Regions from separate parts of the Alkaliphilus crotonatoxidans genome, predicted to be linked through region 4. Evidence: riboswitches for the same ligand, from Rfam matches in the RefSeq annotation. Region 4 holds a riboswitch; each other region holds the start of a gene.
What was found. Region 4 has a riboswitch for cobalamin ahead of ACYQ1I_RS00015 (DUF4430 domain-containing protein). Riboswitches for the same ligand answer to the same signal wherever they lie in the genome.
Positions count from the first base shown of each region.

Region 1: another riboswitch for cobalamin. It lies ahead of hemA (glutamyl-tRNA reductase); the one in region 4 lies ahead of ACYQ1I_RS00015 (DUF4430 domain-containing protein).
Region 2: another riboswitch for cobalamin. It lies ahead of cobT (nicotinate-nucleotide--dimethylbenzimidazole phosphoribosyltransferase); the one in region 4 lies ahead of ACYQ1I_RS00015 (DUF4430 domain-containing protein).
Region 3: another riboswitch for cobalamin. It lies ahead of cobU (bifunctional adenosylcobinamide kinase/adenosylcobinamide-phosphate guanylyltransferase); the one in region 4 lies ahead of ACYQ1I_RS00015 (DUF4430 domain-containing protein).

Region 1 covers NZ_BAAHXS010000004.1:916,785-919,996, reverse strand. Annotated here, with positions in the region: gene hemC (hydroxymethylbilane synthase) at 1-54, opposite strand, end outside; gene ACYQ1I_RS06955 (precorrin-2 dehydrogenase/sirohydrochlorin ferrochelatase family protein) at 41-673, opposite strand; gene hemA (glutamyl-tRNA reductase) at 687-1,958, opposite strand; cobalamin riboswitch at 2,064-2,246, opposite strand; gene ACYQ1I_RS06945 (TVP38/TMEM64 family protein) at 2,329-2,988, opposite strand; gene ACYQ1I_RS06940 (sensor histidine kinase) at 3,081-3,212, opposite strand, start outside.
Region 2 covers NZ_BAAHXS010000004.1:675,077-678,288, reverse strand. Annotated here, with positions in the region: gene ACYQ1I_RS05750 (family 78 glycoside hydrolase catalytic domain) at 1-1,096, shown strand, start outside; cobalamin riboswitch at 1,166-1,344, shown strand; gene cobT (nicotinate-nucleotide--dimethylbenzimidazole phosphoribosyltransferase) at 1,487-2,536, shown strand.
Region 3 covers NZ_BAAHXS010000006.1:397,772-400,983, forward strand. Annotated here, with positions in the region: gene ACYQ1I_RS13935 (lipase family alpha/beta hydrolase) at 90-1,382, shown strand; cobalamin riboswitch at 1,419-1,599, shown strand; gene cobU (bifunctional adenosylcobinamide kinase/adenosylcobinamide-phosphate guanylyltransferase) at 1,699-2,256, shown strand; gene ACYQ1I_RS13945 (cob(I)yrinic acid a,c-diamide adenosyltransferase) at 2,269-2,811, shown strand; gene cobS (adenosylcobinamide-GDP ribazoletransferase) at 2,811-3,212, shown strand, end outside.
Region 4 covers NZ_BAAHXS010000001.1:1,385-4,596, forward strand. Annotated here, with positions in the region: gene ACYQ1I_RS00010 (S8 family serine peptidase) at 1-1,342, shown strand, start outside; cobalamin riboswitch at 1,544-1,738, shown strand; gene ACYQ1I_RS00015 (DUF4430 domain-containing protein) at 1,954-2,766, shown strand; gene ACYQ1I_RS00020 (S-layer homology domain-containing protein) at 2,854-3,212, shown strand, end outside.

The sequences.
Region 1 (3,212 bases), on a different contig from region 4:
TGCCTGGGCCAAGGCCAGTTGACTGGCCCGGGAGCCAATTCTAATGGTTCTCATTTTCTTCACCCTCTTTATATTTAAATGCCTCGTAGATTTCCCAGAGGTCTGCTGTTCCCGTAAGACCAGCCTGTACTAAAATTTCATATAGTTCCTTTCGTTTTACGGAATCTTTTATTTCTAATTGGGCCCTTTCACGGATCTTTCCCAATATATCCACTAAATGACCATGGTCTTTGCCATACCGCTGAGCTAATTCGGCAACAATGGCCCGGGACAGCAGGGGACTTTTCCCCTCCGTTGAAACGGCAAAGGTAAGGCTGTTTTGCCGGTGGATGGCGGGTATAATAAAATCTCCCCTTTCCGGCATGTCCACCACATTAATCATAATGCCCAGGGCCCGGGCTTCCTCACAGCAGGCTTGACTGACCAAGGGATCATCGGTGGCTGTAATGATTAGCTCGCTGCCCCTTAAAAGCCCCTTTTCATAGAATCTTTTCTGCCATTGAATTTTACCCCCTTGTGCTAAGGTCAGAAGATGCGGGGTCAATTTGGGGCTAATGACAGTCACCTGGCCTCCATGCTGGAGCAGGGAATTTATTTTTCGTTCGGCCACCCTTCCGCCCCCCACAACGGTACAGCGTCGACCGGCAAGCTGGAGCATGATTGGATAGTACATATTCATTCCCCCATCAATTTTTGGTATTATGGAAATCAAAAAGCTCGTCTACAATGGCGGCAACCTCTTCGCCCCGTCCCCCGATACCGGCATTTTTCATTTGTAGAATCGGCCTTCTCCAGATTTTTTTAATTAGGCTCTTGACGACCTGTTCTATTTGCCCTTTATCTCGGTCCTCCACATGGGGAAGCTTTTTAAAGAGCCTTTCCAATTCCTCCTGGGTTAACCGGTCGCTATAGCTTTTTATAGCTTCGATTCTTGAATAGATGGGCAGACATCGATACCAATTACAATATTCCTCCACGGCCTCTTGAATCGATTGGGCTGCTTCCCCAACGCATTGCTTTCGAAAGGCCATGCTCTCCTTTGCAATCTCATTTAATTGATCAATATGAAATAGCGTGACTCCTTTTATTTCGCCTATGGAAGGCTCAACATCCCGGGGCAGGGCAATATCCACTATACATAATGAGCCTTTGCCTTTATAGCTTTTTTGAAAGGCCTCCTGCCTCAGTACGTAATGGGGGGCCCCTGTGGCACTGATAATTACATCTACCTTGTTAATCAGGTGGTAGCGTTCCTCAAAGGGGCAATATTGAATTTGTTGATAGCTTTTTTGAAGTTTTTCAACAGTTTCCCTGGTTCGGTTGCATAGGTAAATTTCCTTAATATTTTTATCTATTAAATTTTCTATGGCAATCCGACTCATTTTGCCAAAGCCAATTACCAACACCCGCTTATCGGTTAAGCTCCCTACCTGCCGCTCAATTTGTTTCACTGCAATGGTGCTAATAGACAGGGGATTGTTTGATATTCCCGTTTTGGCTTTAATCTCCTTGGCGGTGGAAATGGCTTCAAGAAAAAGTCTATTTAATACCTTGCCGCTGCTTCCCTCCTCCATGCCAAAATAGTAGGCTTCCTTCACCTGCCCCAGGATTTGATCTTCCCCCAGCACCAGGGAGTCGAAGCCGCAGCAGACATTATACAAATATGTAACTACTAATTTTCCGTCTAAAAAATGATATTGGCCCTTCAGCTCTATTTCAGTAAGCTTAAAAAAGTCTTGATAAAAGCCTTTGAAATATTCACAGGCCCGTGAGGAATCCGCTACCAAAGCGAAGACTTCGCTTCGGTTACAGGTTGAAATAATAATGGCCTCTTTAATAAAGGGATCCTGATTAAAGGCCTCATAGGCCCTTTCAAGCTTTGACTTTGTAAAAGCCACCTTCTCTCTAAGGCCAATGGTAGAGCTTTTGTGGGTAACCCCAAAAACCACTAAGTTCATTTTTAATCACCTTTTCCTCTTATCCATTAATAAACCCCTTGAACTGGGTCAAGGGGTATGCTTTCATCATTTAATACCAGAACACCTTCTATGACCCGTAGAATTGATGTTATTGTTAAATAGGCAGGTCTTCTGGCTCAGATTCATTACTTCTTCTTCCTTCCCGGTTTCCCAGTGGTTACTAAGAAGAAGCTCCTCTTTACAGCGGCGGGACCGCGTGGGATTTTCACCCAACTTCCCTTTTTCATAACATCGATTTGATGTTAAACCTATTTAAAAATGATCTATATTTTTTATTTTCTGTTTCGTTATAACTATATCAAATTAAATGTCCTATACCAAGTTTTTTTTAACTGTATCTTGATACAATCTAATTATGGTTTAAATACTCGGCCGGTCTTTTATCTAACAACAGTGGCAGACAGGCTAAAAGGATTAAAATAATAAAAACTGCAAGGGTTTTAATGGAAAATATTTCATCAATACCGTCACCTAAAAAAGTATATAAAAATACCTTAGGGGTACTTCCCAAAGCCGTTCCCAATAAAAATTGAGAGTAGTTAATTCCTGCCAGGCCTGCACCGTAGCTTATGGGGTCAAAGGGAAAGCCTGGGGTTACCCTCATCATAAACAGTTTTTTTACCACCTTTTCTCCACCCAATTCCTCCAGCTTATCCCTGTGATGCTTTCCAATAATCCTGACAAAAAATTTTTGAAACCGCCCGGCAAAATAACGGCAAAGGGAGGCACCCGTCAAAAGCCCCACTAGGCTTAGAATACTTCCTATCAAACCTCCATAAAGCACCCCTCCCAGTACAAATAGAACCGGACTGGGAATAAACAGAAAGGGTCTAATGGAGGATAGAATAACAAATACCGCTACCCCCCACATACCAAAGGATTCCACCAGGTTTTGCAGCTTTTTTATATCTACAGAACGGCCACCCAGGCCATTTGTAAAAAGAAGATAAACCCCCAGGGCTAGTGCAAGAATTAGGACTAGTCGAAGAATTTTTGTAAATGGCTTCATAACCCTACCCTATTCCTTTCCTAATTGCCTTAATCAGGCCTGCCTGCTACTACTTAGTCTGGGCCTGCTTAAGCCATGTCAAATTATTGCTTCTATATAGATTCTGAATTTCCTGCTTTTTCTAAATCAAAATAAAATAAGACACCGTTCTTTTCATTTCTTACACCAAAATTGCTTTGATGCAGCTCCAGCACACTTTTGACAATGGCTAGACCTAACCCTGT
Region 2 (3,212 bases), on a different contig from region 4:
TTCCATTGTGCCCAATATTATGGGGAAGCATGAAGGGGCAGCTGGATGGGGAGATGCTGCTACAATTATCCCCTGGACAATGTATCAGGTGTATGGAGATCTAAAATTCTTAGAGGATCAGTACGAGAGCATGAAGGGCTGGGTTGATTATATTCAATCCAGGTCAGAAGGCTATTTATGGCAGACAGGATTCCAGTATGGAGACTGGTTAGGACTCGATAAAGAGGAAGGGAGTAACAGAACAGGGGTAACGGACATATACCTGGTAGCTTCTGCCTTTTACGCCTATTCAACAGAGATTGTATTTAAAGCGGCAAAATTGCTTGGAAAGGAAGGGGATTATAAAAAGTATTACGAGCTGTACAATAATATTTTAAATGCCTTTAATGATGAATACATTACGAAAACAGGACGTTTAGTGAGTGAAACACAGACAGCCTGTGTCCTAGCCTTATATTTTAACCTGGCTAAAAAGGAATACAGAAACAGAATCATTACATCCTTAAAAAATAACCTGGCTGACCATAAAAATCACCTTGTTACCGGTTTCATAGGCACATCCTATTTGTGTCATACATTATCAGAAAATGGCCTTCATGAAATAGCGGGAGAGCTGCTTCTTAAGGATGACTATCCATCGTGGCTATATGCAGTAAAGAAAGGCGCCACAACCATATGGGAACGATGGAATTCCATGCTGCCCGATGGCAGCTTTGAAGAATCGGGTATGAATTCCTTTAACCATTATGCATATGGTGTCATAGGTGACTGGTTATATCAAAGGGTTGCAGGAATTCAGCTGCTAGATGTTGGATACAAGAGAATAAGAATAGCGCCGACCTTTATAAAGGGCCTTACTTCTGCAAAGGGGACCCTGGAAACAATGTATGGACTCATCAGTGTTTCTTGGGAATGTTGCAATGGAAAAATTACAATTGATATTATTATTCCGCCAAATACAACCGCAGAAATAGTCCTTCCAGAAAAGGCAAGGCCCTTAGAGGTAGGCTCAGGACGCTATCACTTCAAATATAATACAACCACAAATCTTGAAATGGATAATTGCTCAAAGGGATCAGCCCAGGAGAACGACTAGATGATCTATTACAGCTGATATCAATATCCATTGACGATAAATTCCATATGTTATATGATATAGATGAAAAATAAAAAGAAAGTAATAGGTGCCTCTTTTGAGGAGAATAGGGAATGAAGTGTAAATCTTCAACGGACCCACCACTGTGATGGGGAGCTTTACTGAAAAACGCCACCGGATATTTATCTGGGAAGGCTCAGTGAGCAAAGAACCAGAGTCAGGAGACCTGCCTATATACTTTATGAAACGTGGATGATGGAAAAGTCTACAGTTTATTGTGATTTCAATAAGCTGTAGACTTTTATTTTTTAAATTGATAGAAAAGTTCTCACTTATAATAATTAAATTAAAGAGAACTCCATATAAAATTTCAACAAGGGAGAGGATTTTATGAATCTGTTGCAAAAGACCATTGGTATGATTGAATCGCTGGACAAAGAAATGATGGAAAAGGCTAGAACAAGGGTGGACAACCTAATTAAACCGCCAAAGAGTCTGGGGCGATTAGAAGATTTAGCGGTGCAGCTGGCAGGTATTACCAAAAATATCCACCCTATAGTGGATAACAAAGCAATTATCGTAATGGCGGCGGATCATGGGGTGTATGAAGAAGGGGTGGCTGGTAATCCCCAGGTAATTACAGCTATACAAACGATGAACTTTACCAAAGGAGTTACTGGCGTATGCGCCTTGGGAAAGGCTTCAGGGGCCAAAATAGTTGCTGTAGATGTAGGGGTAAAGGCAGATCTGGAACGAAACAGTGGTTTAATTGCGAGAAAAATAAAATATGGAACAGATAATATGACCAAGGGGCCTGCCATGACCCGGAAAGAAGCCATAAAATCCTTGGAAGTGGGAATTGAAATCGCTACTGATGAAATTAAAAAGGGAGTTAATCTATTGGGAACCGGTGAAATGGGCATCGGTAATACTACTGCCAGTACTGCAATTGTAGCAGTCTTTGGAGGAATTAACCCTACCGAGATTACAGGAAGAGGATCTGGAACTGGTGAAGGTGGAGTTGAGCACAAGGCCAAAGTAATAGAAAAGGCCATTGCTTTAAACCGACCTGATCCATCGGATGGTATTGATGTACTGGCTAAGGTTGGCGGTCTTGAAATTGGAGGAATGGCGGGGGTCATGCTGGCAGCAGCGGCCAATAGAATACCGGTTGTGGTGGATGGTTATATCTCAAGTGCAGCAGCACTAATAGCCACAGCAATTGCCCCAAAAGTAAAGGACTATTTGATACCATCCCATGCATCAGCAGAAATAGGTGGTAAAAAAGCCTCCCAGTTATTAGGTCTTCAGCCGATGATCTACATGGATTTATGTTTGGGAGAAGGCTCTGGGGCGGCCCTGGTCTTTCCAATTATTGAAGCAGCATGTCACATGATTAATCATATGGTTACCTTTAAAGAAGGCATTGGAGAAATATAGAATTACTACAGTTTAAAAATGTTAAAACAGCAATACCTTTAAGTCATATAGCCTCAATATACTATGGGGTTTTCAATGACCAATGCCATTTCACTTAAGCTTCCATGACTTCTACACTATGCTGAAAGTTATAGCATGGTAGATTGTTATTCCGGTGGAAAGATATATTGAGGAGCTGGTAAGGGTTGAAATACACTGGAATTTATTAACCATAAATGAAAATTTCACTTGTTTTCACATAATAAGGTTGTTAAATAATAATCAATAGAACCATCAAATATGGCTGAATCTAAAAAATGTTGAGCGTACAATAGACTTTCTCATGGCTAGATATGCTGGTGAAATTTAATAAATTGTAACATTTTATCAAATCCATCATTTATCTGAGAGTTTATTTATCGGTGAAATAGAAAAGGCCAAAGACTCCTTAAGAAAGGTATTTAAGCTAATAAAAAGCCTAAGAGAAGGGCCACGTAAAGATAATATAGCTGAAACATGCCAATATTACGACAGTCTGATTGAAGCATGGGAAGCATATAACCGAGAACAAACCCGCCTATCCTTCCCTGCGTGGTGCGAAAGTAAGGGAAAGGTCTTTGGCCTGTGGAATGTTGCTTATTATCAGAAATGAAGGTTTATCTATATGCTAATATAAAAGTACAGCTTTAAATAATGA
Region 3 (3,212 bases), on a different contig from region 4:
ATCTTCTAGCCACTTTTTTGTGTTCCTTTTCATTAAAAACAGGCATAAATTAGTAGAAATGGATGGCAGAAAAGATAGGAGTGGATATTTTGAAGCATTTAAAAAATCCAATTATTTTTATTCCTGGTTTAATGGGCTCCTTTGGGGGAGATATGCTGAAGGGGCAAAAAAAGTGGGGCTTTGGTATGGCCCGATTAATTTATGATCCCTTTATAAGGGGATTGGAAAATTTAGGCTATCGCAGGGGACAAAATCTTCATATATGCCATTATGATTGGCGCAGGAGAATAGAAGAAATTGTACCCACTTACCTTATTCCTATGATTAATGAGGCTAAGAAAAAACATCCCGATCAATCGATTGATATCATTACCCATAGCATGGGGGGATTGGTGGCAAGAGCCTTTATTCAGGGATCGCTGTATCAAAATGAAGTACACAAGCTGATTCTAATTGGCACGCCTAATCTGGGAGCCCTGGATGCCTATTATCTATGGTCTACCGGCAGAATGGTACCAGTGAAAAAAAGATCAATATTCCAAATCATCTATCGGGGGTATCTTTGGATACTTAGAAAAATTCTAAAAATCCCTATGGGAGAAAGTCATTTATCCGAGCTGCATAGAAATTTCCCGGCCCTGGGACAGCTTATTCCCTCCAATGGTTATGGGCCAATCTTAACCTATGAATCAGCACCTGATCAATGGGTGCTGGTACCCAGAAGTTATATGAGATATCAAAATCCACTGTTAGACCACCTTAACAGTCAATTGCCTATATTAAAGGAGCGGGTAGAGGAGCTTTATTGCTATTGCGGAGAAGGAAAGGAAACCAACGAACAGCTGGTGGTCGACCCACAACAGTTACTTAATTATGGAAAAGAGATGATTACAGGAATTTTAAAAACCGGCCAGGGAGACGGTGTAGTGACGGTTGCCAGTGCATCATTGGATAAAGGAATAGGCAATGTACTGCCCGGCAGCCATCATGGCATTCTGATGGAAGCCCTGAACCCAATTTCTCAGGGCTATGGGGTTCAAGTGGTTGACAGTTATCATGAGGAAGAAGAAACCCTGCACCTGCTTTTTAATGGACCGATTGAGTTTACCCTGACCAGAGGACAGCAAACCATATTAGTCTATGATACCGATGGAATCAAGAGCAGCTATGACCATATGATTCAGGAGCACGAGGGAGATTTCCATTGGATTGCCATTCGCAACGTTCCCTACGGTGAATATAACTTATATATACAAGGGAGCAAGATTCAAACTATTAATCTTTTGGTATTGGGACGAGAGGTAGAAAAAGAATATACCGGCGAAGCATCAGGGTTAGGCCATAGACCCTTTGCCAGCTTCTATTTAGAGGCGGAAAAATAGATTGATAAAAATAGTTGTTTCTGGTATGATTAACTTGAATTTAATATCTTGTGTTGGTGCAAACAATAGCTTAATAGGGAAAGTGGTGAAATTCCACTGCAGCCCCCGCTACTGTAAGTAATGACTAAGGCAGCCATAAACCACTGGGAAACCGGGAAGGGTGCTGCCTGTAGGATGAGTTACAAGCCAGGAGACCTGCCACGCAGCAATAAACTACCTTCGGAGGGAAGGCATGTTTCATGGTTTTGATTAAAAGCCCTTACCTCTGTCGTGTTTAGGTAAGGGTTTTCTAATTTATAGGAAAGAGGAAATTGTTATGGGAAATTTAATTTTGGTAACGGGAGGAGCCAGGAGCGGCAAAAGTACCTTTGCAGAAGGTCTCTTAAGGGAGCTGGGGGACAAGGTACTCTATGTTGCCACAGCCAAGGCCTTCGATCAGGAAATGCAGGATCGAATCAAAAAACATCAAGCCAGCCGTCCCCAGGGGTGGCAAACGCTGGAGGCCTATAGGGAATTGGATCGGGCGCTGGCCCTCAGTGGAACCTGCATGAAGGGAATCATATTGGATTGTGTGACCATTATGATTACAAACCTAATGATGGATTATGAACCCCATTGGGATAAGGTAAAGCCCTTAAGGATCAATGAAATAGAAGGAAAAATAATGGATCAATTTGTAAGGGTTGTTGAATATACAAAAAATACTGATGCCACTGTCGTGCTGGTTACCAACGAGGTGGGCTTCGGCATCGTACCGGGCTACCCTATGGCCAGGGCCTTTCGGGATATAGCAGGCAGAGTAAATCAATACCTGGCTTCCCAGGCCCATGAGGTTTATTTAACGGTTTGTGGTCTCCCATTAAAAATAAAATGAGGAGTGAAATATATGCTTACAAAAAAATTGGAAAAGGGCTTAATTCATATTTACACCGGCGATGGAAAGGGAAAAACGACTGCTGCCCTGGGGCAGGGGATCAGAACCTCGGGATCGGGCTTTCGGGTATTAATGGCTCAATTTCTTAAGGGTGATGATACAGGTGAGCTATACAGTATTGAAAAAATACCTAATTTTGATATCATTCGCTTTATTAAGGCAAACAAATTTTATTTTCAGATGAACGAGATAGAAAAAAAACAGGTTCAGCAGGGAATTATGGAGGGAATGAAGATCATAGAAGGCCATTTGAAGGAAGAGCACTATAATTTAATCATATTAGATGAAATTATGGCTGTACTTAATCATAAAATCCTTACTGTTGATGTCATTTTAGACTTGATTGAGTCGAAGCCTCATCATGTAGAATTAATTCTAACAGGCCGAAATGCGCCCCCAGAGCTGGTGGAAAGGGCTGATTATGTAACCGAGATGAAGCTGATTAAGCACCCCTTTCAACAGGGCATTTACGCCAGGAAGGGAATTGAAAGCTGATGGGCCGTTTCATTGGGATTTTGCAATTTTTGACCCGAATCACCATTGTCAAGGACCTTCCTTTAGATGAATCCTTTCATCGGGGAATTATTTTTTTTCCCTGGGTGGGCCTGCTGCTGGGAGCGATCAATCTGTTGGCCTACAGCGTGTTTTCATACCTCTTTCCATCGGCCCTTGGGATATTGTTAACCCTAAGCCTTTATATCGTCTTGACCGGTGGCCTTCATTTAGATGGTCTGGGTGATACCTTCGACGGTTTTTACAGCAATCGCCCCCGGGAGCAGATTTTGGATATTATGAAGGACAGCAGGCTGGGTACCAATGGATTACTGGCCATTGTGATGGTGCTGATCCTTAAGGCTGCGGCCTTGATATTGCTTAAGGGGTCAGACTTGATGATA
Region 4 (3,212 bases):
TTCATGGAATGAGAATGAAGATAATGAGATCGGTATTAACCTTAATGCAGCAACGGATATGATAGGTGTAAAAAAAGCTAGGAAGGATTTTAAAGTTACTGGTGATTTAGATGGAAGAGAGAATTCTTACTCTAAGAATGATGTTGTAATTGCTGTTATGGACACAGGAATTGATGCTGAACACGTTGACTTAGATGGAGGCAAAGTAATTGGTTGGTATGATGCTGTTAACGGTGAACTTGATCCTTATGATGATCATGGACATGGTACCCACGTTGCTAGTATTGCAGCTGGCACTGGAGAAGGAGATCCAGGAATTCAGGAAGGAGTTGCCCCGGGGGCAGCCCTTGTAGGAATAAAAACTTTGCCTGAGGCTGGGAAGAAGGGAAATCCTGCAGATACATTAAGAGGATTAAGATGGATTCTTCAAAATTTAGATACATATGGTATTAATGTTGTTAATATGAGTATTGGGACTAGTGCTTCCTACGAAGCGAGAAAAGAGATAATTGAGGTGATTAATGAAATCGATGCCCAAGGAGTTCCAGTCTTTGTTTCAGCAGGTAATGATGGTAATAAACCACCATATTATGACACTTTATCGACTTACGCTAAATATACTTCTACTTCTGTGGGGAATATTAAAGACCCTTATGAAGGGGGATGGGGCTTATCAGAAAGTTCCTCCCGTGGGACTGATAGAAATGTATCCTATAACAACGGTCCTTACGTTGTACTTCCAGGGTATAATATAAGGGCGGCAGCAGCTAACACAGGTAGTGAGTATACAGTAAAATCAGGTACTTCAATGTCTGCGCCTATGCTTTCAGGCGTTTATGCACTTATGTATGATGCAGCATATTCTCTGGGACAATCAACTACAATAAGGTTTAGTGGAACAGATATGGGTGAAATAGGTTACGATAAGAACTATGGCAATGGAAGAATACTGGCATATGATTCCATTAAGAATGCAGCCCAAGGCTCAGGCTCTTTCAATACTTATCGAACATATATATGTATACCTGATGGATACGTTTCGTACGGAAAGGTAGTTTTGTACCCTATAGGTGTTAATTCTGGAGAAGCAGATTTGAATGTCACCATGATAGTATTAGATGAAAATGAAGAAAATCTTGACATAGTTATATGGGCACCAGGCGATGACCCTTATCAAGGGGCGCCATCAACCTATTGGATAAAAGAAAATAAAGCTATACCCCAAGAACACTTTAGCCTATCTAATCCACCTACCGGTACTTATTATATAGGCGTTTATGGAGCAGATGATTCAGCCAATTACTCACTAGAAATTACAGGGCATCAATTATCAATTAATTAGTAATAAAATATAAACTTAACTTAGTTTATATTTTTATAATGAAAAGAAGCTATCTCTATCTCTCTGAAAAAGCCTTAGTTAATTCCTAAGAAAGAATTAATCTAAGGCTTTTTTATTGACTGTATTAAAGAATAGGCCTTAAAAGGAAATTTTTACATGACAAGTCATATTTTATAAGATATAATGTATGTGAAAACTGAATAGCTGAAACAGGTGCCAATTATGGTTTTTTATGGGAAGTAATTATTAATTGGTGAAAAGGGAAGTTGGGTGAAAATCCCACGTGGTCCCGCCGCTGTAAAAGAGGAGTCCTTACAGAATACCACTGGTAACATGGGAAGGTTGTAAGGATGATGACGCTTGAGCCAGAAGACCTGCCTGTTTTGTATGCACCATTTTACTCTACGGTCGATGGGGGGTGTTTTAAGATGCATGCTGCAATGTATGGTTTACATATTGACAGGCATGACATAAGGATTAAAAATGCTAAAAAACCTCTTAATGATTCAAGTTGAGAGGTTTTATTTTGTTAAAATTTAATAGGATTCGATCAATAAAGCAATTTTATTTGCCCCTGAAGGATACAAAATTCTTATGTGAGGTGGTTAATAATGAGAAGATCGATTAAAAAATTATCAATTATAGTAACCCTAGTGATGATTATATCTATGATGTTTTCAGCTACAGCCTTTGCAGCTTCTAAAACTGTCACAATTAGAATACAAGGCTATCATGACGGGAACGGAGAAATTTTAGATGAATATGAGGTTGTGCTAACTGATACAACAGGATTCACAGTAATGGATGCCTTTGAAGAAGCAGCCACAGACAATTCAATCAGCTATACGGAATCCGGTGGCTATGTAAGCGCCGTTGCAGGACAAACTGATCAGGATTATCCCAGTTCATTCTTCGGAGGCTGGATGTATAGAGTATGGGATACAAATGATCAATCGGCTTCTCCTACATTAGATGAGTTGCCAAGTGTTGGGGCAGCAAGCTATACCCTAAATGATGGGGATAAAATAAGTTGGTATTATGCCCTGCCTGAGTATACCTATTATACCTGCTTAAGCAATTACAGCAGCATTAATTCAACCTATAACGAAAACAGCTCCTTTGATGTTACTGTAAAGGGACAAATCTTTACTGACCTATGGAATTGGACAATAAGCCCCTTTGAAGAATTAGGCAGTGCCACCGTTGTGGTTGAGCGGGTATCCGATGGAGCAATCCTTGCTTCAAGCACAACAGCCACAAGCGGAGCCAATAAAGGGAAGGCAACAATCACCCTGCCCAGCGTTACGGCAGATACGGAATGCTACGTATATGTACAGGACAGCTATTATACCTCAGGCAGTGAAGCCGATGGAATACAACATGTCAAATCATGGAGAAAGCCAATCACAATATTAAATAATTAAAGTCGTTTTAATTCAGTTGTAAAGTAACAAAATTCAGGGGCAAATAAATTTGCTCATATTATCAATAAGCTAGGAGATGAGTTTGTAATGAGAATAAGGCATAAAAGAACGATTTCCTTTTTAATCATGTTGGCCATGGTGTTGGGAAATCTATTTATACCCCAGGGCTTGAATATCTTTGGCAATGGCCCCCTGACAGCCTACGCCGATACTGCCCTCAGCAATGTAACCCTTGAACTAAGCACAGTGACAGTCTATCCTGGGGATACCGTAACGGCCAGTGTTTACGGAAACCCCAATGAGGATTACGGATTAGGAATTTTCCTCCCCGACACCAGTGATATTTATGAAACTCCATCAGATCGCTGGATAGACATTCCCGTAACAACCGATCTGGAGGGAAAGGTCGATCATGAAATATCGATTCCCGAGGATATGGCTCCCGG